One region of the Priestia sp. TRM10 genome, then DNA from elsewhere that is predicted to be linked to it. Evidence: a T-box and tRNA genes for the amino acid it is inferred to sense, from the RefSeq annotation. Region 1 holds a T-box; the other holds one or more tRNA genes.

What was found. A T-box is a leader RNA that pairs with one kind of tRNA and senses whether it is charged. The one in region 1 lies ahead of pheS (phenylalanine--tRNA ligase subunit alpha), so its partner is inferred to be a tRNA-Phe.
Region 2: it has a tRNA-Phe gene. The T-box ahead of pheS (phenylalanine--tRNA ligase subunit alpha) is inferred to sense a tRNA for this amino acid. The anticodon was not compared.

What each region holds. Positions count from the first base shown of each region.
Region 1 covers NZ_JBJZOT010000015.1:1,264,952-1,276,859, reverse strand. The annotation lists gene dnaI (primosomal protein DnaI) at 1-63, shown strand, start outside; gene ytxC (putative sporulation protein YtxC) at 158-1,006, shown strand; gene thrS (threonine--tRNA ligase) at 1,349-3,292, shown strand; ribosomal protein L20 leader region at 3,421-3,550, shown strand; gene infC (translation initiation factor IF-3) at 3,591-4,133, shown strand; gene rpmI (50S ribosomal protein L35) at 4,164-4,364, shown strand; gene rplT (50S ribosomal protein L20) at 4,396-4,755, shown strand; gene ACK3CR_RS23320 (DUF1294 domain-containing protein) at 4,850-5,101, shown strand; gene ACK3CR_RS23315 (dUTP diphosphatase) at 5,117-5,605, shown strand; gene ACK3CR_RS23310 (M42 family metallopeptidase) at 5,666-6,751, shown strand; gene sspI (small acid-soluble spore protein SspI) at 6,784-6,993, opposite strand; gene ACK3CR_RS23300 (TrmH family RNA methyltransferase) at 7,124-7,867, shown strand; T-box leader at 7,930-8,165, shown strand; gene pheS (phenylalanine--tRNA ligase subunit alpha) at 8,234-9,268, shown strand; gene pheT (phenylalanine--tRNA ligase subunit beta) at 9,283-11,697, shown strand.
Region 2 covers NZ_JBJZOT010000011.1:24,303-36,210, forward strand. The annotation lists gene ychF (redox-regulated ATPase YchF) at 97-1,197, shown strand; gene rpsF (30S ribosomal protein S6) at 1,441-1,728, shown strand; gene ssb (single-stranded DNA-binding protein) at 1,762-2,247, shown strand; gene rpsR (30S ribosomal protein S18) at 2,303-2,545, shown strand; gene ACK3CR_RS08565 (YybS family protein) at 2,712-3,647, shown strand; gene ACK3CR_RS08570 (DHH family phosphoesterase) at 3,737-5,710, shown strand; gene rplI (50S ribosomal protein L9) at 5,707-6,153, shown strand; gene dnaB (replicative DNA helicase) at 6,249-7,619, shown strand; gene ACK3CR_RS08585 (adenylosuccinate synthase) at 7,809-9,101, shown strand; tRNA gene ACK3CR_RS08590 (tRNA-Glu) at 9,243-9,314, shown strand; tRNA gene ACK3CR_RS08595 (tRNA-Asp) at 9,344-9,419, shown strand; tRNA gene ACK3CR_RS08600 (tRNA-Phe) at 9,421-9,493, shown strand; gene yycF (response regulator YycF) at 9,901-10,602, shown strand; gene walK (cell wall metabolism sensor histidine kinase WalK) at 10,608-11,908, shown strand, end outside.

The DNA of each region.
Region 1 (11,908 bases):
CGGGTTAAAGCCCTTGCAACTCCTGTGAATTTGGTTGGGGAAAACCGAAGAGAACAAAAATGAGCAAGTCTATTACGAAAAGTAATGGACTTGCTCATTTTTTTTGCTTTCCTTCCATATATATGTAAGGGACGATGTTAGGTAAGGGGGGAATTGTTTGATTAGTGTAACGTTCGAACGAGAAGATGAAGCAATTATAATGCATAACTTATTAAAGCATTTTCGAAGAAGAACGCGCGTAAACAGGCTTTGTACAATTAATCGAATTAATACCAAAATTTTCATTCATATAAATGAACATAGAGAAACGACAATGAAAAATATTATTGTACCTGCTTTTACAACGTATGTTATTCAAGAGAAAGAAGAGAAATTTGTTTCATATCTTTTAGAAGACCTCTCTTTATATAGTACATGGGAAGAGCAGCAGCGGCTTTTTGCGACAATCTATTCTGTTATAAAGTGTGATGAAAAAGAACGTTCCTTTTACAAAAATTCAAGGTGGCAACTTGTAAATGAAGCTGTTCAAGATTTCCTTCAAGAAGATTTAGCTTTCTCTTTTGATGCCTTTAGAACATTTCGGTTAAAAGAGTACTATCAACGAATTTATCACTATATTCAGCTTGGGGTTGAAGAGCATGAGAAAGAAGAAGACTATCAAGTTTTTATTCATGAATTGCGTGATATTATTCAAAAAAAGAAAACGTGGTTTCAGCATATTTCCATTGTATATAATGGTGAATTTCGGTTTTATGAAGAGCCATTTTTGGAGATAACTAAAGAGAGCGTTGAAAAAGCAAGAAAAGAGTTTCTAACAGAATATCCATCTTTACGCGTGAATGAAAGAATTATTGCCCCGCTTTTAAAATGGGCTCCGCGTAAAATTCACCTTTATACAGATAAATGGGATCATGTTTTAATTTCCACTATCCAGACGATTTTTGAAGAACGTGTTTGTCTTCTTCCACTTCGAAAATTTCCGCCTCCTTCCCAAAGTAAAGGTTGATTTACGACAGGATTATTCTTATAATAGGAACGTACATTTCTTAAATAACAAAAGTAATGATGAGGACACGAACGTATGCAATACGGTTTGCAGAGAGGGAAGATAAAGCTGTGAGCTTCCTAACACGATTCATATGTTTACCACCTCTAAACTTCAGTAGTGAACGAGCATGTGCTTTATTAATTGCTGACGGGAGCCCCCGTTATCAACACTTGGAGCTGTTCTAGTGCGGTTATTTTGCATGAGCAGAAACAAGGGTGGAACCACGATGATTATATACATAACTCGTCCCTTTTTTAGGGACGAGTTTTTTATTTTTTACATTTAAAAGGAGTGACCGAAATGGCGGAAGTAAGAAAGTTAACATTCCCAGATGGATCAGTAAAAGAATTCGAAGTGGGAACAACAACAGAAGATGTAGCTTTTTCAATTAGTCCTGGACTTCGCAAAAAAGCAATTGCAGGTAAAATAAATGGAAAAGAAATTGACTTAACAGCCCCAATTCAAGAAGATGGAAAAATTGAAATCTTAACACAAGGTTCAAAAGAAACGCTTGAAATTCTTCGCCACAGTACAGCTCATTTAATGGCTCAAGCTATTAAACGCTTATATGGTAATGATGTTAAACTCGGCGTTGGCCCAGTTATTGAAAGTGGGTTCTACTACGACATCGATATGGAAGAATCTATTACACCTGAAGACTTACCTAAGATTGAAAAAGAGATGCAAAAAATTGTGGATGAAAACTTACAAATCGTTCGCGAAGAAGTATCTCGTGATGAAGCACACAAAATGTTTGCTGAGATTGGTGACAACTTAAAGCTTGAGCTTTTAGATGCTATTCCAGCAGATGAAACAGTATCTATTTACCGTCAAGGCGAATTCTTTGATCTTTGTCGCGGTGTTCACGTACCTTCAACTAGCAAGATTAAAGTGTTCAAACTTCTAAGTTTAGCAGGAGCTTACTGGCGTGGAGATAGCAAAAATAAAATGCTTCAACGCATTTATGGGACAGCGTTCTTTACAAAAGATGAATTAAAAGAACATATGCGTCTTCTCGAAGAAGCAAAAGAACGTGATCATCGTAAAATTGGTAAAGAATTAAACCTATTTGCAAACGTTCAAAAAGTTGGACAAGGCCTGCCGCTTTGGATGCCAAAAGGTGCAACAATTCGTCGTATTATTGAACGTTATATCGTAGATAAAGAAGAGCGTCTTGGCTATGACCATGTATACACTCCAGTTCTTGCAAGCAGTGAACTATATAAAACATCTGGTCACTGGGATCACTATCAAGATGATATGTTCCCTGTTATGGAAATGGACAACGAACAGCTTGTTCTTCGCCCGATGAACTGCCCGCATCACATGATGATTTATAAACAGGATATCCATAGCTATCGCGAACTTCCAATTCGTATTGCGGAGCTTGGAACAATGCATAGATATGAAATGTCTGGAGCACTTTCAGGACTTCAACGTGTTCGAGGTATGACGCTTAATGATGCTCACGTTTTTGTTCGTCCGGACCAAATTAAAGATGAGTTCGTTCGTGTTGTTCGTCTAATTCAAGAAGTATATCAAGACTTTGGATTAAACGACTACTCATTCCGTCTTTCTTACCGTGATCCTGAAGATACAGAAAAGTATTATGATGATGACGAAATGTGGAACAAAGCTCAAACTCTTCTAAAAGAAGCGATGGACTATCTTGAGCTTGATTACTATGAAGCAGAAGGAGAAGCAGCTTTCTATGGTCCTAAGCTAGACGTTCAGGTTCGTACAGCTCTTGGCAAAGACGAAACACTTTCAACTGTTCAGCTTGACTTCTTACTTCCAGAGCGTTTTGATTTAACTTACATTGGAGAAGATGGCAAACAGCATCGTCCTGTCGTTATCCACCGTGGAGTTGTATCAACAATGGAACGTTTTGTTGCTTTCCTTATTGAAGAGTATAAAGGTGCATTTCCAACTTGGCTTGCTCCTATTCAAGCAAAAGTCATTCCTGTATCACCTGACGTGCATTTAGAGTATGCAAAACAAATTGAAGATGAGCTTCGTCAAGCAGGATTACGTGTTGAAATTGATGAGCGTGATGAAAAAATGGGATATAAGATTCGTGAAGCTCAAATGCAAAAAATTCCATACATGCTTGTTGTAGGAGACAAAGAACGTGATGAGAAAGCTGTAAACGTTCGAAAATACGGTGAGCAGAAGTCAGAAACTGTAAGCTTTGAATCCTTCCTTTCAGCTCTTAAAAACGAAGTTGAACAAAAAGGAAAGTAATTTATTGATAAAAATTGTTGCATATTTTTGAGTGCTCTGCTAAAATAGTTTTTGTTGCACTTTAAGCAATCTGTTGACATGCTCAGTTGAGATGTGATATGATTTCTAAGGTAAATTGAATACTTGTTTGTGGAAAGAAGAGGCACCCGCTTCTCACCTGATTGACGCAGCTATTGCAGTTGATAGGTTTCAACACAACTTTTATGATTATATAAAAGCTAACGTGTGGGTGCTCTGTGCTCACACGTTTTTTATTGACTACTATCAACAGAGTGCTTCAATCCCAAACGTATTCCCTATAAAACCTTGGAGGTGGCTACTTATTAGCAAAGATAACACTTTAATCAATGAGAGCATCCGCGCTCGTGAGGTACGCTTAATCGATCAAAACGGAGATCAAGCCGGAATTAAATCTAAGCAAGAAGCGCTTGAAATGGCAGGCCGTGTAAACTTAGATCTAGTGCTAGTGGCGCCAAACGCAAAACCACCGGTATGCCGTATTATGGATTATGGTAAATACCGTTTCGAGCAACAAAAGAAAGAAAAAGAAGCACGTAAAAATCAAAAAGTGATCAATATCAAAGAGGTTCGCTTGAGCCCTTCTATTGATGAACATGATTTCAATACAAAGCTTCGCAATGCACGCAAGTTTTTATCAAAAGGTGATAAAGTAAAAGCGGCTATTCGTTTCAAAGGTCGTGCCATTACTCATAAAGAGATTGGTCAGCGTGTACTTGACCGTTTTTCAGAAGAATGTGCAGATATTGCTGCTGTAGAATCTGCTCCGAAAATGGACGGTCGTAGCATGTTTCTTGTGCTTACGCCTAAGACGGATAAATAATTTTTAAAATTAGATGAGGAGGAACATCTCATGCCAAAAATGAAAACACATCGTGGAGCTGCAAAACGTTTCAAGAAAACTGGATCTGGTAAACTTAAACGTTCTCACGGTTACACAAGTCACTTATTTGCAAACAAATCAACAAAACAAAAGCGTAAACTACGCAAAGGTGCTCTTGTAAGCTCTGGAGACTACAAACGCATCAACCAATTATTACACAACGTTAAGTAATTTATAGTTAGATACACAGGAGGGAATTATTATGCCACGCGTAAAAGGCGGAACAGTGACGCGTCGTCGTCGCAAAAGAGTACTTAAGTTAGCTAAAGGTTTTTTCGGTTCTAAACATCGTTTATATAAAGTAGCAAATCAACAAGTTATGAAATCTCTAATGTATGCATACCGTGACCGTCGTCAAAAGAAACGTGACTTCCGTAAACTATGGATCACACGTATCAATGCGGCTGCACGTACAAACGGTCTTTCTTACAGCCGTTTAATGCATGGTCTTAAACTAGCTGGTATCGAAGTTAACCGTAAAATGCTAGCAGACCTAGCTATCACTGATGAGAAATCATTTGCTGAATTAGCAAACGCTGCAAAAGCTCAACTAAACAAATAATATAAAGGTGTCCAAGCGGCACCTTTTTTATTTGGACGAAAAAAGCTCTGCTCTTTATAATGAAGAGGAGAGCTTTTCTATTAAGGAGTTATATATGGTAATTTATTATGTCATTGTAAATATAATTGGCTTACTCATAATGAGAGAAGATAAAAAAAGAGCCAAACAGCATGCTTGGCGCATTTCAGAAAAAACGCTTTTTCTAATCGCCCTGCTTGGAGGAGCGCTTGGCGGAATCATTGGAATGTACACTTATCGTCATAAAACGAAACATCCAAGTTTTAAAATTGGCTTTCCGCTTTTTATGCTGCTCCACATTGCTTTAATCTACATAATATTGAAATAAAAAGGAGAATACTTTATGAACTTTACACAGTTATTTTCAATGCAACACGAGCTTGATACACATATTGAACAAAAACACGGATTACAGGAAGAATCATTAATTCAACGTAAAACGCTAGCTCTTCTTGTGGAATTAGGAGAGCTTGCAAATGAGACGCGCTGCTTTAAATTTTGGAGTTTAAAGAAACCGGCAGAACGAGAAGTAATCTTAGAAGAGTATGTAGACGGAATCCATTTCATTCTTTCTCTAGGACTTGAAATAAATATTGACCAAGAAAAAGATTTTAAAAAAGAAGAAAATGACAATAATATAAATGAGCAGTTTTTATACGCATATCAAACCATTTCTGCCTTTCAAGTCAATCAAGAGGAACAGCACTATGAGGAAATGTTCTCGTCTTATTTACAGCTTGGCTATCTTCTAGGCTTTTCGGCTGAGGATATCAAACGTGCATATTTAGAGAAAAATGAAGAAAATTTTAAGCGTCAAGAGCAAGGATATTAGAATAAAAGGTTCTTTTTCGATATAATGAAGAAGAATTTACCTTTAAGGAGGCTGAACAGGGTGGCTAAACTTGATGAAACTCTAACAATGCTTAAAGACTTAACAGACGCAAAAGGAATTCCGGGAAATGAACGTGAAGTTCGTGCCGTTATGGAGAAGTACATATCATCTTACGCAGACGACGTGACAACGGACCGTTTAGGAAGCTTAATTGCAAGAAAAGTAGGAGATGAGAATGGTCCCAAAATTATGATTGCGGGTCATTTAGATGAAGTCGGCTTTATGGTAACAAATATTGATGACAAAGGATTTATTCGTTTCCAAACTGTTGGAGGCTGGTGGTCACAAGTTATGCTTGCCCAGCGTGTCACAATTGTTACTTCTAAAGGAGATGTGACAGGGATTATCGGTTCAAAACCACCGCATATTCTTCCTCCAGAGGCGCGAAAAAAACCGGTTGAAATTAAAGACATGTTCATTGACATTGGAGCAAGCAGTAAAGAGGAAGCGACAGAGTTTGGCATTCGTCCTGGAGACCAAGTTGTCCCATATTTTGAGTTTACTGTGCTGCAGAATGAAAAAATGTTGCTAGCAAAAGCTTGGGATAACCGAATTGGTTGTGCTATTGCAATCGATGTTTTAAAAGGATTAAAAAATGAAAATCATCCAAATGTTGTTTATGGAGTTGGTACTGTTCAAGAAGAGGTTGGTTTACGAGGTGCTCGCACATCTGCAACGCAAATTGAACCTGATATTGCATTTGGTGTTGATGTTGGGGTTGCAGGAGACACACCTGGTGTAACAGAAAAAGAAGCATTAGGTAAAATGGGGAATGGTCCTCAAATTATCCTTTATGACGCTTCAATGGTTTCTCATAAAGGCCTTCGTGACCTTGTAACAGATACAGCAGATGAGTTGAATATTCCGTATCAGTTTGATGCAATGGCAGGCGGTGGAACGGATTCTGGTGCTATTCACCTTACAGCAAACGGAGTTCCTGCGCTTTCTATTACAATTGCAACGCGTTATATCCACTCACATGCTGCAATGCTTCATCGTGATGATTATGAAAATACAGTGAAGTTGATTACAGAAGTTGTGAAGAGACTTGACCGTGACAAAGTAAATGAAATTACATTTAGCTAATAAAAAAGGAGCTCATATGAGCTCCTTTTTTATTAGCTACTTAATCCTTGTTCAAGGGTTGAAAGCATCTCTTCTTGATCCTCGCGATTTGAATGTTCCCAAATAATTTCAAATAAAACACCAAGACCAGGAAGCATTTTTTCTTCCTTACTTTCGATTGCATCTTTAATTGTTGCTTCAAGCTCTTGTTGAGAATTACCGGATACATTCGATATAATAGCATTGCGCAAGTTTAAATCCATTCTTTATCACCTCGTTACATTGTAATGAACAGTTTTATTATTTTCAGGTGAAAGGAATTATATGTATTGTGAGCATACTTTTAGAAGCAGAGATTGAATCAGCAACAAATGCTGTAGAAGGAGATATATTGTGAAACGAATTGACTCAGTAAAAAATCCGCGTGTAAAAGCGTGGAAGAAGTTAAAAACACGAAAAGAGCGAGAAAAAGAAGGTCTTTTTCTCGTTGAAGGCTATCATCTTGTTGAAGAAGCTTTAAAGCATGGCGTTCGAGAACTCATTATGAGTGAAGAAATTGCACTTCCAAGCCATTGGGATGTGAAGGAATGTGAAGTGTATATTGTTCCTAGTTCACTTATTAGAGAAATAGCGGATACTGAAACAACACAAGGAATCCTAGCGGTTTGTGAAATGAGAGAAGAAGATAAAGGGGAAACTGCTGAAAAAATTTTATTAATTGATGGTATTCAAGACCCTGGAAACTTAGGGACGATTATTAGAACGGCAGAAGCATCTGGCATTGAGCTTGTTGTATTAGGAAAAGGAACAGTAGACCTTTATAACGGGAAAACTATTCGTTCTACACAAGGTGCTCTATTTCATGTGCCAATTATTAGGGAAGACCTTGATGCATTTATTTCTGAGCTTAAGGAAAGAGAAGTCCCCGTGTATGGTACATCTTTGAAAAACGCTTTACCATATCGTGAAGTTGAAAAAAGTGAAAAGTTTGCTATTCTGCTTGGGAATGAAGGAAGTGGTGTAAAGGAAGAATATTTAGAGATGACAACTCAAAACCTTTATATTCCGATTATCGGGAAAAGTGAATCGTTAAACGTAGCAGTTGCAGCAGGCATTGTCCTTTATCATTTCGTTTAATCCTTTGTTGCATCCTGCATATGTTTTACCTATAATAGTTCTATAAGAAATAAAATATAGCTGTAAAAACAATGACAGAGAATAGTAGCTTATGTTTCACAATCAGGGAGAAGATGCCGTGACTGAAAGCATTTTTGTGGAGAAACGAAGTGAACGTTCACCTCTCGAGTTGGCACTGGGACCATTTAATTTTAAATGTAAAAGTGTACCGGTAAAATGCCGTTATTGAAATAAAGTTGAATGATATCTTTATGATACATTAACAAGGGTGGTACCGCGATCAAACCTCGTCCCTTTCTAGGGATGGGGTTTTTTATTGTTGTTTTTTAGAATACAGCACAGAAGTTAAAAGGAGGATGTTAGTTCATGAAAGAACGTTTGCAAGAGCTGAAAGAAGAAGCGTTAGGAAAAGTGGAAAGCGCACAGAATTTAAAAGAAGTCAATGACGTTCGCGTTGCATATTTGGGGAAAAAAGGTCCTATTACAGAAGTTCTTCGCGGCATGGGGAAGCTGTCAGCAGAGGAGCGTCCTGTTATTGGATCATTAGCAAACGAAGTACGTGAAGAAATTGCCTCTCAAATTGCGGCAAAACAAGCTCGTCTAGAAGAGGAAGAAGTAGAGCGTCAACTCGCTTCAGAAACAATTGATGTAACATTACCTGGGCGTCCTGTGAAAACAGGAAATCATCATCCGCTTACGGCTGTTATTGAAGAAATGGAAGATCTATTCCTTGGGATGGGTTACAGCATTGCAGAAGGTCCTGAAGTTGAAAAAGATTACTATAACTTTGAAGCTTTAAATTTACCAAAGGGTCATCCTGCTCGCGATATGCAAGATACGTTTTACATTACAGAGGATACGCTGCTCCGCACGCATACATCTTCTGTTCAGGCTCGTACAATGGTTGCATGTGAAGGCAAGGGTCCTGTTAAAATTATTTGCCCTGGTAAAGTGTATCGTCGTGACAATGATGATGCAACACATTCACATCAGTTTACACAAATTGAAGGTCTTGTTGTTGATAAAGATATTCGTATGAGTGATTTAAAAGGAACGCTAGAAGTATTTGCGAAAAAAATGTTTGGAGAAGAGCGTGAAATTCGTCTTCGTCCAAGTTTCTTCCCGTTTACAGAGCCATCTGTAGAAGTTGATGTTTCTTGTTTCAAATGTTCTGGTAAAGGGTGTAACGTTTGTAAGAAAACAGGCTGGATTGAGATCCTGGGAGCAGGTATGGTGCATCCAAACGTACTTGAAATGGCTGGCTTTGACTCAAAAGAGTATCAAGGATTTGCATTTGGAATTGGTGCAGAGCGTATCGCCATGCTGCGCTACGGAATTGAAGATATTCGTGAATTCTATACAAACGACGTTCGATTCACAACACAATTTAAAAGAGCATAAGAGGAGGTTCTAATATGTTTGTATCTTATCGTTGGTTAGAGCAATATATTGATTTAGAAGGAATTGACCCAAACGAATTAGCAGAGAAAATTACCCGCACAGGAATTGAAGTAGAAGGCGTAGAAACGTTAAATAAAGGAATCAAAGGCGTTGTTGTTGGTCATGTTTTAGAATGTGAGCAGCATCCAAATGCTGATAAATTAAATAAATGTCTTGTTGATGTTGGAGAAGAAGAACCTGTACAAATTATTTGTGGTGCTCCAAATGTTGCTAAAGGCCAAAAGGTAGCAGTAGCAAAAGTTGGCGCTGTGCTACCAGGAAATTTCAAAATTAAAAAAGCAAAGCTTCGTGGTGAAGCATCTCATGGTATGATTTGTTCTCTTCAAGAGCTTGGTATTGAAGGTAAGCTTGTTCCAAAAGAATACCAAGAAGGCATCTTTGTATTTGCAGATGATGCGGAAGTAGGGCGCGATGCACTTGAGCTTTTAAATCTTGATGACCATGTTCTTGAGCTTGGCTTAACGCCAAACCGTGCGGATTGCTTAAACATGCTTGGAGTTGCATACGAGGTTGGAGCTATCCTAGATAACGAAGTGAAATACCCAAGCATTGAGCTTCAAGAAAGCAGTGAAAAAGCAGAAGACTATATTAGAGTAAACGTGGAAGCAAAAGAAGATAATCCACTTTATGTTGCCCGCATTATTAAAAATGTAAAGATTGGACCATCTCCATTATGGATGCAAACACGTCTAATGGCAGCTGGCATTCGTCCGCATAACAATGTGGTTGATATTACAAACTACGTTCTTTTAGAATATGGGCAACCTCTTCATGCCTTTGACTATGATCGACTTGGCTCAAAAGAAATTCTCGTTCGTCATGCTGTAGAAGGAGAAAAAATTACAACGTTAGATGATCAAGAAAGAACGTTAAAAGGGGATCATCTTGTTATCACAAACGGAGAAACGCCAATTGCTCTTGCTGGAGTAATGGGGGGAGCGGACTCTGAGGTGAAAGATGATACAATAAATGTCTTGTTAGAATCTGCTTACTTTGCTGGTTTGAGCATTCGTAAATGTTCTAAAGACCACGGTCTTCGAAGTGAAGCAAGTGCTCGTTATGAAAAGGGAATTGATCCAAATCGCGTTCGTTCGGCTTCTGAGCGTGCAGCAGCTCTTATTGCTGAGTATGCAGGTGGAGAAGTAGTAAGTGGAGTTGTTGAGGCAAATACGTTAGATGCCGAGCCGAAAAGAGTAGACGTTACTCTTGCTAAAATTAATGGTGTACTTGGAACAGAGCTTACAGCTGATGAAGTAACAAGCATCTTTAATCGTCTTCGCTTTGAAGCTGTTGCAGATGGAGAACAAATTTCTGTAACAGTTCCAACTCGTCGTGGAGATATTACGATTAGCGAAGACTTAATTGAAGAAGTTGCTCGTTTATATGGATATGATCATATTCCTACAACACTTCCTGTTGGGGAATCAACGCCAGGACAGTTAACAAGTTATCAAGAAAAACGCCGTCGTGTCCGCCGCTATCTTGAAGGAGCAGGAATGCTTCAAGCCATTACGTATGCTCTAACAAGTGAAGAAAAAGCCGAGCAGTTTGCACTTGAAGTGTCAAAACATGTTCGTCTTGCTATGCCAATGAGTGAAGAGCGTTCAACGCTGCGTTTAAGCCTTATTCCACATTTGTTAGAAGTTGTAAAACACAATATTGCTCGTCAGCTTGATTCTGTTGCTCTATACGAAACAAGCTCTGTTTTCCTTTCAAAAGAAAATCAAGATTTACCAACTGAAAGAGAACATTTAGCAGGTGCTGTTTCAGGGCTTTGGCATATGCATATGTGGCAAGGGGAGAAAAAGGTTGTTGATTTCTTCACTGTAAAAGGGATTTTAGAAGGGCTATTTGATGTTCTTGGACTAGCAGAACGCATCGAGTTCCAAGCAAGTAAGCATGACGGAATGCATCCAGGTCGAACAGCAGCTATTTCATTAGATGGAAAAGAAATTGGGATTATTGGTCAAGTTCATCCTCACACAGCAAAACGCTATGATGTTCGTGAAACATATGTATTTGAACTTGATTTACAAACGCTTCTTTCAGCAGATGTTGAGGATGTTGTTTATGAAACAATTCCGCGCTTCCCATCTATTACTCGTGATATTGCTCTTGTGGTTGATAAAGGTATTTCAGCTGGTAAGCTAGAGCAAGAAATCCGTGGTACGGGTGGTAATCTATTGAAAGATGTAAAAGTTTTCGACCTTTATGAAGGTGAGCACGTTGAAGAAGGTAAAAAGTCAATTGCTTTCTCTCTACGTTATTTAGATCCAGAGCGCACGTTAACAGATGAAGAAGTAACTTCAACACATGAAAAAGTATTAGAAGCTCTTCATACTAAATTTGATGCATCACTACGTTCTTAAGTTAGAAAAAGGGAGAAGTCTTTGACTTCTCTCTTTTTATTTCTCTAAAAATCAATTTCTTGACCTGGCAAATTTTGATCCTGTATAGTTGTTGAAAAGTTATGTTGTAAAGAATATTAAGAGTATTTACTTAAAAGTTCTACATTTTTAAAATAGAAAATACATTAAGAGTGTGGCACAATGACAGTAAATGTTTATAATGAAGAAGTAA
Region 2 (11,908 bases), on a different contig from region 1:
GAAATCTCTATAATTGTGAAAGGTTGAAGTAATAGTGAACACGGGCATGAGACGTGTTAGACAATAGATTGTTCAAAATGAAGAGGAGTGGTTGAAGTGGCTTTAACAGCAGGAATTGTTGGTCTTCCAAACGTAGGGAAATCAACATTATTTAATGCCATCACACAAGCAGGAGCAGAATCAGCAAACTATCCGTTCTGTACAATTGACCCGAACGTAGGAATTGTTGAAGTACCTGATGAGCGATTGCAAAAATTAACAGAACTTGTAAAACCAAAAAAGACAGTTCCAACAGCATTTGAATTCACAGATATTGCAGGAATTGTAAAAGGTGCAAGTAAAGGTGAAGGACTTGGAAACAAGTTTTTATCACATATCCGTGAAGTAGATGCTATCTGTCAAGTTGTTCGTTGCTTTGCAGATGATAACATCACACACGTATCAGGCAAAGTCGATCCAATTGCAGATATTGAGACAATTAACTTAGAGCTTATCTTAGCAGATTTAGAAACAGTTGAGAAACGCATTGGTCGCGTTGGTAAAATGGCGAAACAAAAAGATAAAGAAGCAGTATTTGAATATGAGATTCTTGAAAAGCTAAAAGAAGCATTTGAAGCAGAAAAGCCAGCGCGTGCTGTTAGCTTCACTGAAGAACAAACGCGTGTTGTAAAAGGTCTTCACCTTCTTACAATTAAACCAACTCTTTATGTAGCAAATGTAGCGGAAGATGAAGTTGCAGATGCTTCTGAAAATGAATATTTAAAACTTGTTCAAGACTATGCTAAAAAAGAAGGCGCAGGCGTAATTGTTGTTTGTGCAAAAATCGAGTCTGAAATTGCTGAACTTGAAGGAGAAGAAAAAGAAATGTTCCTTGAAGAACTAGGCATTAAAGAGTCTGGATTAGATCAGCTTATTCGTGCAACATATGAGTTACTTGGACTAGCAACGTACTTTACGGCAGGTGAACAAGAAGTGCGTGCATGGACGTTCCGTAATGGTATGAAAGCTCCTGAGTGTGCTGGAATCATCCATACAGACTTTGAGCGTGGTTTTATCCGTGCTGAAACAGTAGCATATGAGGATCTTCTTGAAGCTAAAACAATGGGTGCAGCTCGTGAAGCTGGAAAAGTACGTTTAGAAGGAAAAGAGTACATTGTTCAAGATGGAGATGTTATTCACTTCCGCTTCAACGTATAAAAAACCGAGAATTTCTCGGTTTTTTTCTTTATACAAATAGACGAACATACGTTTCTTTGATATGATAGTAAAAAGAGGACAATCAACTTAATCAAAGAAACTAAAACGCTATGTTTAAAATTTATTTTATCAGTCATTGCAACGTATAGTTTCCTATGCTATAATTTTTAGATGTGAGTAATGACTATTGCTCCTTGCTCTATTTTCAAATAGGGCCGTTTAGACCAAGAGGAGGTGACTATAATGAAAAAGTACGAAGTTATGTACATCATTCGTCCAAACATTGATGATGAAGGTAAAAAGGCACTAGTTGAGCGTTTCAACGGTGTTATCACAAGCAATGGTGCTGAAGTTACAGAAGCAAAAGAATGGGGTAAGCGTCGTCTAGCTTACGAAATCAACGACTTCCGTGATGGATACTATATGCTTTTAAAAGTACAAGGTGAAACTCAAGCAGTTAACGAATTTGACCGTCTTGCTAAATACAGCGAAGACATCATTCGTCACATTGTTGTAAGAGAAGAAGCTTAATTATTGAACGAAATTCTGTAAGAGGTGGTTCTCATGATCAATCGCGTTATTCTTGTTGGCCGTTTAACGAAAGACCCTGAATTACGCTATACGCCAAATGGAGTCGCTGTAGCAACTTTTAGTTTGGCAGTTAATCGCACATTTACAAATCAGCAAGGCGACCGTGAAGCTGACTTCATTAATTGCGTCGTTTGGCGTCGTCAAGCTGAGAACGTAGCAAACTTCTTGAAGAAAGGAAGTTTAGCTGGTGTTGATGGCCGAATTCAAACCCGTAGCTATGACAATCAAGAAGGCCGTCGTGTCTATGTCACTGAAGTGGTAGGAGACAACGTTCAATTTCTTGAGCCGAAGAGCGGAAGCGGAAATGCTAATAACAATTTCCAAAGCTCTCCAAATCAAGGTTCTCCATTTGGACAAGATCAGAACCGCAACAATCAAGGATATACACGTGTAGATGATGATCCGTTCTCAAGCAACGGAGATACGATTGACATTTCAGATGATGATCTGCCATTCTAATTCATCACACAATAGATCGAGTTTTAATAATCTCAAATAGAAGGGAGGACTTGACATGGCAGCAGGAGGACGTAAAGGTCGCGGTAAACGTCGTAAAGTGTGTTTCTTCACAGCAAACGGAATCACTCATATCGACTATAAAGATGTAGATCTTCTTAAAAAGTTCGTTTCTGAACGTGGTAAGATCCTACCTCGTCGTGTAACAGGAACTAGTGCGAAATATCAACGTAAGCTTACAAGAGCTATCAAGCGTTCACGTCAAATGGCACTTCTTCCATATGTAGCAGACGAGAAGTAAGTTGTTTAAAAAGAGACAGTAAGTTACACTTACTGTCTCTTTTTTTATCGTATAAACATATTGTGAACACTTTTTGACATAAGGGTTATTTGATGTAAAAGTTTGCGTCGGGTGTCTCATCTAGATAAAATATAAGATAGTGTAGTTTAAAAAGTGAGGTGAAGTTGTGAATAAAGCACGGACATTAACTGAAGGAGCAATGAACTTAGCAATTTTTATTGTTCTGCTTCTCATTACAATTTACGTTCCAGCTCTTGGTGTTTTGGCTGCTTTTACCCTTTCTATCCCTTTTATTATATATACAGTTCGTCATGGGCTTAAAAATGGGATTTTTATGGTGATTATAGCTATCCCTATAACATTGCTTCTTGGTACATATGTATTATTACCTTTTGCATTGATGTTCGGAATTAGTGGGGTTGTAATGGGACATCTTTTTTCAAAAACGAAATTAGCATATGTGGTTCTCTTAGGAGGAACCGTTTCTTTTGCTTTAACATTGCTTTTGCAGTTTGTAGTAGCTGGCGTTTTCCTTAATATTGATTTACAAGGGTTTTTTCAACAATCTGTAAATGACTCAATACAGAGGTCAGAAGAGATTATGAAATCAGTTGGGCAAGTCCCTGTAGAAGAAGAGATTGAACTCATCCGAGAGAACATGCGGATGATGACATATCTTATCCCAACAGTACTTGTTGGGGCTGGTGTAATATTAGCATTTGTTACTCAGCTTTTATCTGTACCAGTGCTGAAACGCTTAGGACATAAACCGGTTTCATTTCCACCATTACGTGATTTACGTTTACCTAAGTCTCTTCTTTGGTACTATCTTATCACTTTAGTATGCTCCCTTATCCCACTTGATGAAGGATCATTTGGGTATATAGCAGTGATTAACTTACTTATGGTACTTCAGTGGCTTATGTTTCTTCAAGGTGTATCGTTTCTTTTCTATTACTTTCATAGCAAAGGAAGATCAAAAGCAATCCCTGTTGTTATTACGATAATTGCTTTAGTTATTCCACCTGCTGGAACAGTATTACGTATTGTTGGAATTGTAGATTTAGGGTTTAACCTCAGAAAGAACAATTCTGAATCTTAACCTAGAATAGAGCATATTCTTTCAAACAAGAAGGCATTTTTGCGTGTATAATAGAATAAATAAGTAGTTTAAATAGGGAGTTGAAATGTATGCCTATCTTTCAAAAAAAGCATATCATTCGTCTTCCTTTTTACCTTTTATATAGTTTTGCTTTGATTATAACAGCAATCATTACGTATGAAAATTGGTATGTAGGGGCTGCGGGATTTGCTGTTCTTCTTGGCATGTTGTATCTCTATATAAAAATGGAACGAATGATCATGACAGAGTTAGAAGCCTACATTTCCACACTTTCGCATCGTGTGAAGAAAGTAGGAACAGAAGCTCTAATGGAAATGCCTATTGGGATTATGCTTTTCAATGATGATTATCAAATTGAGTGGACTAATTCTTTTCTAGCTTCATGTTTTGCTGAAGAAACGTTAGTAGGGAGATCGCTTTATGATGTATTAGACAGCATTGTGCCGCTGATTAAACAAGAAGTAGAATCTGAAGTTGTTACAGTTTATGATCGCCGTTATAAAGTTATCATTAAAAGAGATGAACGTTTAGTTTATTTCTTTGATGTAACAGAACAGGCTACGATTGAGAAGCTATATGAAGAAGAAAAAACAGTTTTTGGCATCATTTTTCTTGATAACTATGATGACTTGACTCAAAGCATGGATGATCAAGTGAAAAGTAATTTAAATAATCAGGTAACATCGATCATTAATCGGTGGGCAAATGAACAAGGCATTCTTATTAAGAGAACTTCTTCTGAGCGCTTTGCTGCCATTTTGAATGAACGTATTCTCTCTCAATTAGAACGAGACAAATTCTCTATTCTAGATCATGTAAGGGAAGAAACTTCTAAGCAAAACATTTCTCTAACTTTAAGTATTGGACTTGGGATTGGCTCTTCATCATTGCCAGAGTTAGGAACACTGGCTCAGTCAAGCCTTGACTTAGCGTTAGGGCGTGGTGGTGACCAAGTAGCAATTAAGCTTCCAAGTGGAAAAGTAAAATTCTACGGTGGGAAAACAAACCCTATGGAGAAGCGAACTCGAGTAAGAGCACGCGTTATCTCCCATGCGTTAAAGGAACTTATCACAGAGAGTGAAAATGTGATTATTATGGGACACAAGTATCCAGATATGGATGCCATTGGAGCTGCCATTGGAATCTTAAAGGTAGCAGCTGTGAACAATAAAAAAGGCTATATTGTGCTTGATCAAGAAAGAACAGACTCTAGTGTACAAAAACTATTAAGCGAGATTAAAAAAGACGAGAATTTGTGGCCGCATTTTGTTTCACCAGAAGAGGCACTTAATATGGCTCAGGATCAATCGCTCCTTGTTGTGGTGGATACCCACAAGCCATCTCTTGTTATCGAAGAACGTTTGCTTAATAAAATAGATAGTGTTGTCGTTATTGACCACCATCGAAGAGGAGAAGACTTCGTTAAAAACCCTCTTCTTGTATATATGGAACCATATGCTTCTTCAACAGCTGAGCTTGTAACAGAGCTCTTAGAATATCAACCAAAGCGTTTTAGTATTAATATGCTTGAAGCTACAGCATTGCTTGCAGGGATTATTGTAGATACGAAAAGCTTTACGCTTCGTACAGGATCTCGAACATTTGATGCAGCCTCTTTCTTACGTTCACAAGGTGCAGATACTGTGCTTGTGCAAAAGTTTTTAAAGGAAGATATGGATCACTATGTTAGGCGGGCAAAGATTATCGAAAAAGCTTGTATATATAAAGCAGGGATTGCTATCTCAAAAGCCCCAGAGAACGTTGCTTTTAGCCCAGTTCTTATTGCTCAAGCAGCAGATACATTGCTTTCAATTGACGGTGTTGTCGCCTCTTTTGTTATTGCTAAGCGTGAAGACGACCAAGTTGGAATTAGTGCTCGTTCATTAGGAAATGTGAATGTTCAAGTCGTTATGGAAGGTCTACAAGGAGGCGGACATTTGACAAATGCCGCTACACAGTTGCAAAATATCAATATCGATGAAGCTGAAAATAGATTAAAAGAAGTCATTGATGAGTACCTGGAAGGAGGAACACAATCATGAAAGTAATCTTTTTAAAAGATGTAAAAGGTAAAGGTAAAAAAGGAGAAACAAAAAACGTAGCTGATGGCTATGCACATAACTTTCTATTAAAACAAGGTTTAGCTGTTGAAGCAACAAACAGTAATGTTAAACAACTTGATGCTCAAAAGAAAAAACAAAAAGAGGTTGAAGCAGAGGAGCTAAAAGAAAGCCAAGAGCTTAAAAAGACACTTGAGGCTTTAACGGTTGAGCTAACAGCTAAATCTGGTGAAGGTGGCCGTTTATTTGGATCTGTTACAAGTAAGCAGATTGCTGAGGAATTAAAGAAAAAGCATAATATCAAAGTAGACAAACGTAAAATTGAACTTGATGATGCTATTCGTGCTTTAGGCTATACAAACGTTCCTGTTAAGCTTCACCCTGAAGTGACAGCAACGGTAAAAGTACATGTTACAGAAGCTTAATGATAACTATAGAGATGAAGATAATAGACAGCATGAAGGCTGTCTATTATCATTCATAGCGAATAAAAATAATGGAAATGAAGGGGCAAATAACTATGAGTGATTTGTTTGCAGATCGTATTCCGCCCCAGAATATTGAAGCAGAACAAGCAGTGCTTGGGGCAATCTTTTTAGAGCCATCTGCATTAACAATGGCTTCTGAGATTTTGATTCCAGAAGATTTTTATAGAGCTGCACATCAGCGTATTTTCAACTGTATGCTTACACTAGCAGATCAAGGGGAACCTGTTGACCTTGTCACTGTAACGTCTGAGCTTGCTGATCAAAAGACGCTTGAAGAAGTAGGGGGCGTATCTTACTTAAGTGATGTAGCAGAATCAGTACCAACAGCAGCAAATATTGAATACTATGCCAAAATAGTAGAAGAAAAATCCATTTTGCGTCGTCTTATTCGTACTTCAACAACAATTGCCTCTGATAGTTATACAAGGGAGGATGATGTTGAGGCGCTTTTACATGATGCTGAAAAAAGTATCTTAGAAGTAGCTCAGCGTAAAAATACAGGAGCTTTTCAAAGCATTGGTGATGTTTTAGTTGAAACATATGACAATATTGAAGAACTTCAAAATCGAAAGGGAGATATTACAGGTATCCCGACAGGTTTTACTGAGCTAGACCGAATGACCGCAGGATTTCAGCGAAATGACCTCATTATTGTTGCGGCTCGTCCTTCTGTAGGGAAAACTGCTTTCGCATTAAATATTGCACAAAACGTAGCTACCCGAACAGATGAGAATGTGGCTATTTTCAGTCTTGAGATGGGTGCTCAGCAGCTTGTTATGCGTATGCTATGTGCAGAGGGAAACATTGATGCTCAAAATATGAGAACTGGGGATCTCACTCAAGAGGACTGGAGCAAATTGACGATGGCAATGGGTTCTCTTTCAAATGCAGGGATTTATATTGATGATACTCCTGGGATACGTGTAGGAGATATTAGAGCAAAATGTCGACGTTTAAAACAAGAAAATGGCCTTGGAATGATCTTAATTGACTATTTACAGCTTATCCAAGGTAGTGGACGCCATAAAGGTGAAAACCGTCAGCAGGAAGTTTCTGAGATTTCACGTGCCTTAAAAGGGTTAGCTCGTGAGTTAGAAGTCCCTGTAATTGCGCTCTCACAGCTTTCTCGGGGAGTTGAACAAAGACAAGATAAGCGTCCAATGATGTCTGATATTCGTGAATCAGGAAGTATTGAGCAGGATGCTGATATTGTAGCTTTCTTATATCGTGATGATTATTATGATAAAGAAACAGAAAATCAAAACATTATCGAGATTATTATCGCAAAGCAGCGTAATGGTCCTGTTGGAACTGTTCAGCTTGCTTTCGTAAAAGAATATAATAAATTCGTAAACCTTGAGCGGCGTTTTGATGATGCAAGTGCACCTCCGCCAGCTTCATAGAAACCTCTTCATAATTGATGAAGAGGTTTTTTACTTTTTTAGAATAAAGAAAACGCTTTTTAGGCGAACATATTTGAAAAGGAAATATTAATTGTTCGTGTTTTGTTGACTTGCAAATCTTAAATTGGTACACTTAGAACGTTCAATAAGGAAATAGACTTCTAATTGTAAAGGCGGAGGTGCGATCATATGTCTTCTGTAGTAGTTGTTGGTACACAGTGGGGAGACGAAGGAAAAGGTAAAATTACTGACTTCCTTTCAGAAAATGCTGAGGTAATTGCTCGTTATCAAGGTGGAAATAATGCAGGACATACAATTAAATTCAATGGTGAAACATATAAACTACATTTAATTCCTTCAGGAATTTTTTATAGTGATAAGATTTGTGTTATTGGAAATGGAATGGTTGTAGATCCAAAAGCACTTATCACAGAACTTAAGTATTTACACGATCGTAATGTAACAACAGATAATTTACGTATTAGTAACCGTGCGCACGTTATTCTTCCATACCACATCAAATTAGATGAAGTAGAAGAAGAGCGAAAAGGAGCAAACAAGATCGGAACAACGAAAAAAGGAATTGGCCCAGCATACATGGACAAAGCTGCCCGAGTTGGAATCCGAATTGCAGATCTTTTAGATCGTGAATCATTCGAAGAAAAATTAAAACAGAATCTAAAAGAGAAAAACCGTCTTCTTGAAAGAATGTACGAAGTAGAAGGTTTCAAGATTGAAGATATTTTAGATGAGTATTATGAATATGGTCAACAGTTTGCAAAATATGTTTGTGATACATCTGTTGTTTTGAATGATTCTCTTGATGAAGGTCGTCGTGTTCTATTTGAAGGAGCACAAGGCGTTATGCTAGACATTGACCAAGGAACATATCCATTTGTTACATCTTCAAATCCTGTAGCAGGTGGCGTAACAATTGGTTCTGGTGTTGGTCCAAGTAAAATCAAGCACGTTGTTGGAGTAGCAAAGGCTTATACAACACGTGTTGGTGACGGTCCTTTCCCAACAGAGTTAGATAATGAAATTGGTCAACAAATCCGTGAAGTTGGACGTGAATATGGTACAACAACAGGTCGTCCACGCCGCGTTGGTTGGTTTGATAGCGTTGTTGTTCGTCATGCTCGTCGTGTTAGCGGTATTACAGACCTATCTCTTAACTCTATTGATGTGTTAACAGGCCTTGAAACAGTGAAAATCTGTGTTGCATATCGCTATAGAGGGGAAGTTATCGAAGAATTCCCAGCAAGCTTAAAAGCATTAGCAGAATGTGAACCTGTTTATGAAGAAATGCCTGGCTGGACTGAAGATATCACAGGTGTGAAATCTTTAAGTGAGCTACCTGAAAATGCTCGTCATTATATTGAACGTGTATCACAACTTACAGGAATTCCGCTATCAGTCTTTTCAGTCGGTCCTGATCGTACACAAACAAACGTTATTCGCAGCGTATATGGTCCAAGATAAAGGGAAAAGCCTGCAAATTGCAGGCTTTTTTTCTTTTTTTAAAATTTTTTTCAAAAAAAGTGAATAAATTTCTAAAATACTATTGCTTTATATTTAAAGTGATGATAATATAATCAATGTCGCTAAGATATTAATCAATGTGGCCCGTTGGTCAAGCGGTTAAGACACCGCCCTTTCACGGCGGTAACACGGGTTCGAATCCCGTACGGGTCATCTTTATAATACATACTTTAACACGGTTTGGTCCCGTGGTGTAGCGGTTAACATGCCTGCCTGTCACGCAGGAGATCGCGGGTTCGATTCCCGTCGGGACCGCCATGGCTCAGTAGCTCAGTTGGTAGAGCAATGGACTGAAAATCCATGTGTCGGCGGTTCGATTCCGTCCTGAGCCACTTCTAAAACACGACAATATTTGTCGTGTTTTTTGTATGGAAAAAAGACTTTTCACATATGACAAAAGTAATACAAATGAATTACAAATTTTCCTTTATCAGTGATATCTTTTTTAAGGTATGATACATTAATAAAGTTGGAAAAAATGCCTTTTTATATTTTAAGTAACTAAATTTCTATTTTTAGAAAGAGAAAGTTGTAAAAGGCATCCAGGGTTGACTTTTCATGATATATACAATAAAGATAAATATAGAAAAATAAAAGCCTCTAGCTCTGTCTAGAGGCTTTCCTGTAGTGGAAATGAGCAATATAGACCAAACTATATTAGAATGTTAAAGTGTGTATGCAGTATAATAAAGGTACGATGTATTCGTATGATTTTATGCAATTAAAGGAGCCGGATAAAATGGATAAACGTATTCTAGTCGTTGATGACGAGAAACCAATCGCGGATATTTTAAAATTTAACCTACAAAAAGAAGGATATGAAGTTCACTGCGCTTACGATGGAGTAGAAGCATTAGAAAAAGTAGAAGAAGTGCAACCAGAACTTGTTTTATTAGATATTATGCTTCCTCAAAAAGATGGGATGGAAGTCTGCCGAGAAATTCGCAAAAAATATGAAATGCCTATTATTATGCTAACAGCTAAAGATTCAGAAATCGATAAAGTATTAGGTCTTGAGCTAGGAGCAGATGACTATGTCACCAAACCATTTAGCACAAGGGAATTAATTGCTCGGGTAAAAGCAAATCTGCGTCGTCATCAAGCAGTAGCTTCTGAAGCAGGACAACAGAATGAAATTCAGATTGGCTCTTTAGTGATCCATCCTGATGCGTATATTGTATCTAAACGTGGAGAGCTTATTGAACTAACTCATCGTGAGTTTGAGCTCCTACATTACTTAGCTAAACATATTGGACAAGTTATGACTCGTGAACATTTATTGCAAACAGTATGGGGTTATGACTACTTTGGAGATGTACGTACTGTTGACGTAACAGTTCGCCGTTTACGTGAAAAAATTGAAGACAACCCAAGTCATCCAACTTGGATTGTAACACGAAGAGGTGTGGGGTACTATCTCCGTAATCCAGAGCAGGAGTAGTAGAAATGAAAAAGGTTAGATTCTTTCAATCGATTCATTTTAAGTTTGTGTTAATTTATATTTTACTTATTTTAATTGCGACCCAAATTATTGGGGCCTATTTTGTTCAAAAACAGGAAGAGAACAATATTACGAACTTTAGAAATTCAATTAATGAGCGAGTAGATGTGCTCGCTTATAGTGTGGAAAAAGAAATGGCAGAGAAAAGGAGTGAAGGTGATCCAACTTTAGAAGAGGAGATTGCCAAACTTCTGAATGATTTTAAGTCTGAGGATATTAGTGAGATTAGCGTTGTGGACAAAAATCATCAAGTTCTTGCCGTTTCAAACTATGATGCTAAAAGTACTGTTGGTAAGAAGTCTATTACAGATCCTGTGAACAAAGCGTTATCAGGCGGTACTTATAATAATATGATGGTGAATGAAAAAGGCGAGAGAATGAGAGTTGTAGCTGTTCCGGTCAATTCTAGTGAAGGCACAATTGGAGCTATCTATCTTGAAGCTTCAATGGAATCTCTTTATGAACAAATGAAACAAGTGAACGCTATTTTTGCAAAAGGAACGCTTCTTTCTCTTTTACTCACAGCTATTTTGGGGATCCTTCTTGCTCGTACAATCACAAGACCGATGTCTGACATGCGTCGCCAAGCACTTGAAATGGCGAAAGGAAACTTCTCTCGTAAAGTAAAAGTATATGGCTATGATGAAATTGGGCAGCTTGCCATTACGTTTAACAATTTGACGAGAAAACTCCAAGAAGCACAGGCAACAACAGAAGGGGAGCGTCGGAAGCTTGCTTCTGTATTAACAAATATGACAGATGGCGTCATTGCAACAGACCGAAAAGGTCGCGTTATTTTAATTAACGAGCCTGCTGGACAAATGTTAGATGTTTCACGTGAAACTGTTCTTTCGGAATCTATCTTAAGGCTGTTAAACATTGAAAAAGAATACACGTTTGATACGTTATTAGAAGAGCAAAATTCACTTATTCTAGAATTTGATAAATATGATGAGCCATATATTCTAAGAGCTACTGTCTCTCCTATCCAGAAGGAAACAGGATTTATTAATGGGATTATCGTTGTGCTTCATGATATTACAGAGCAGGAGAAAATTGAGCGTGAACGTCGTGAATTTGTTGCGAACGTTTCACATGAGCTCCGCACACCACTTACAACGATGCGCAGCTATTTAGAAGCTCTTGCAGAAGGAGCATGGCAAGATAAAGAGATTGCCCCGCGCTTTTTAGACGTTACGCAAACAGAAACAGAGCGGATGATTCGGCTTGTTAATGATTTGCTTCA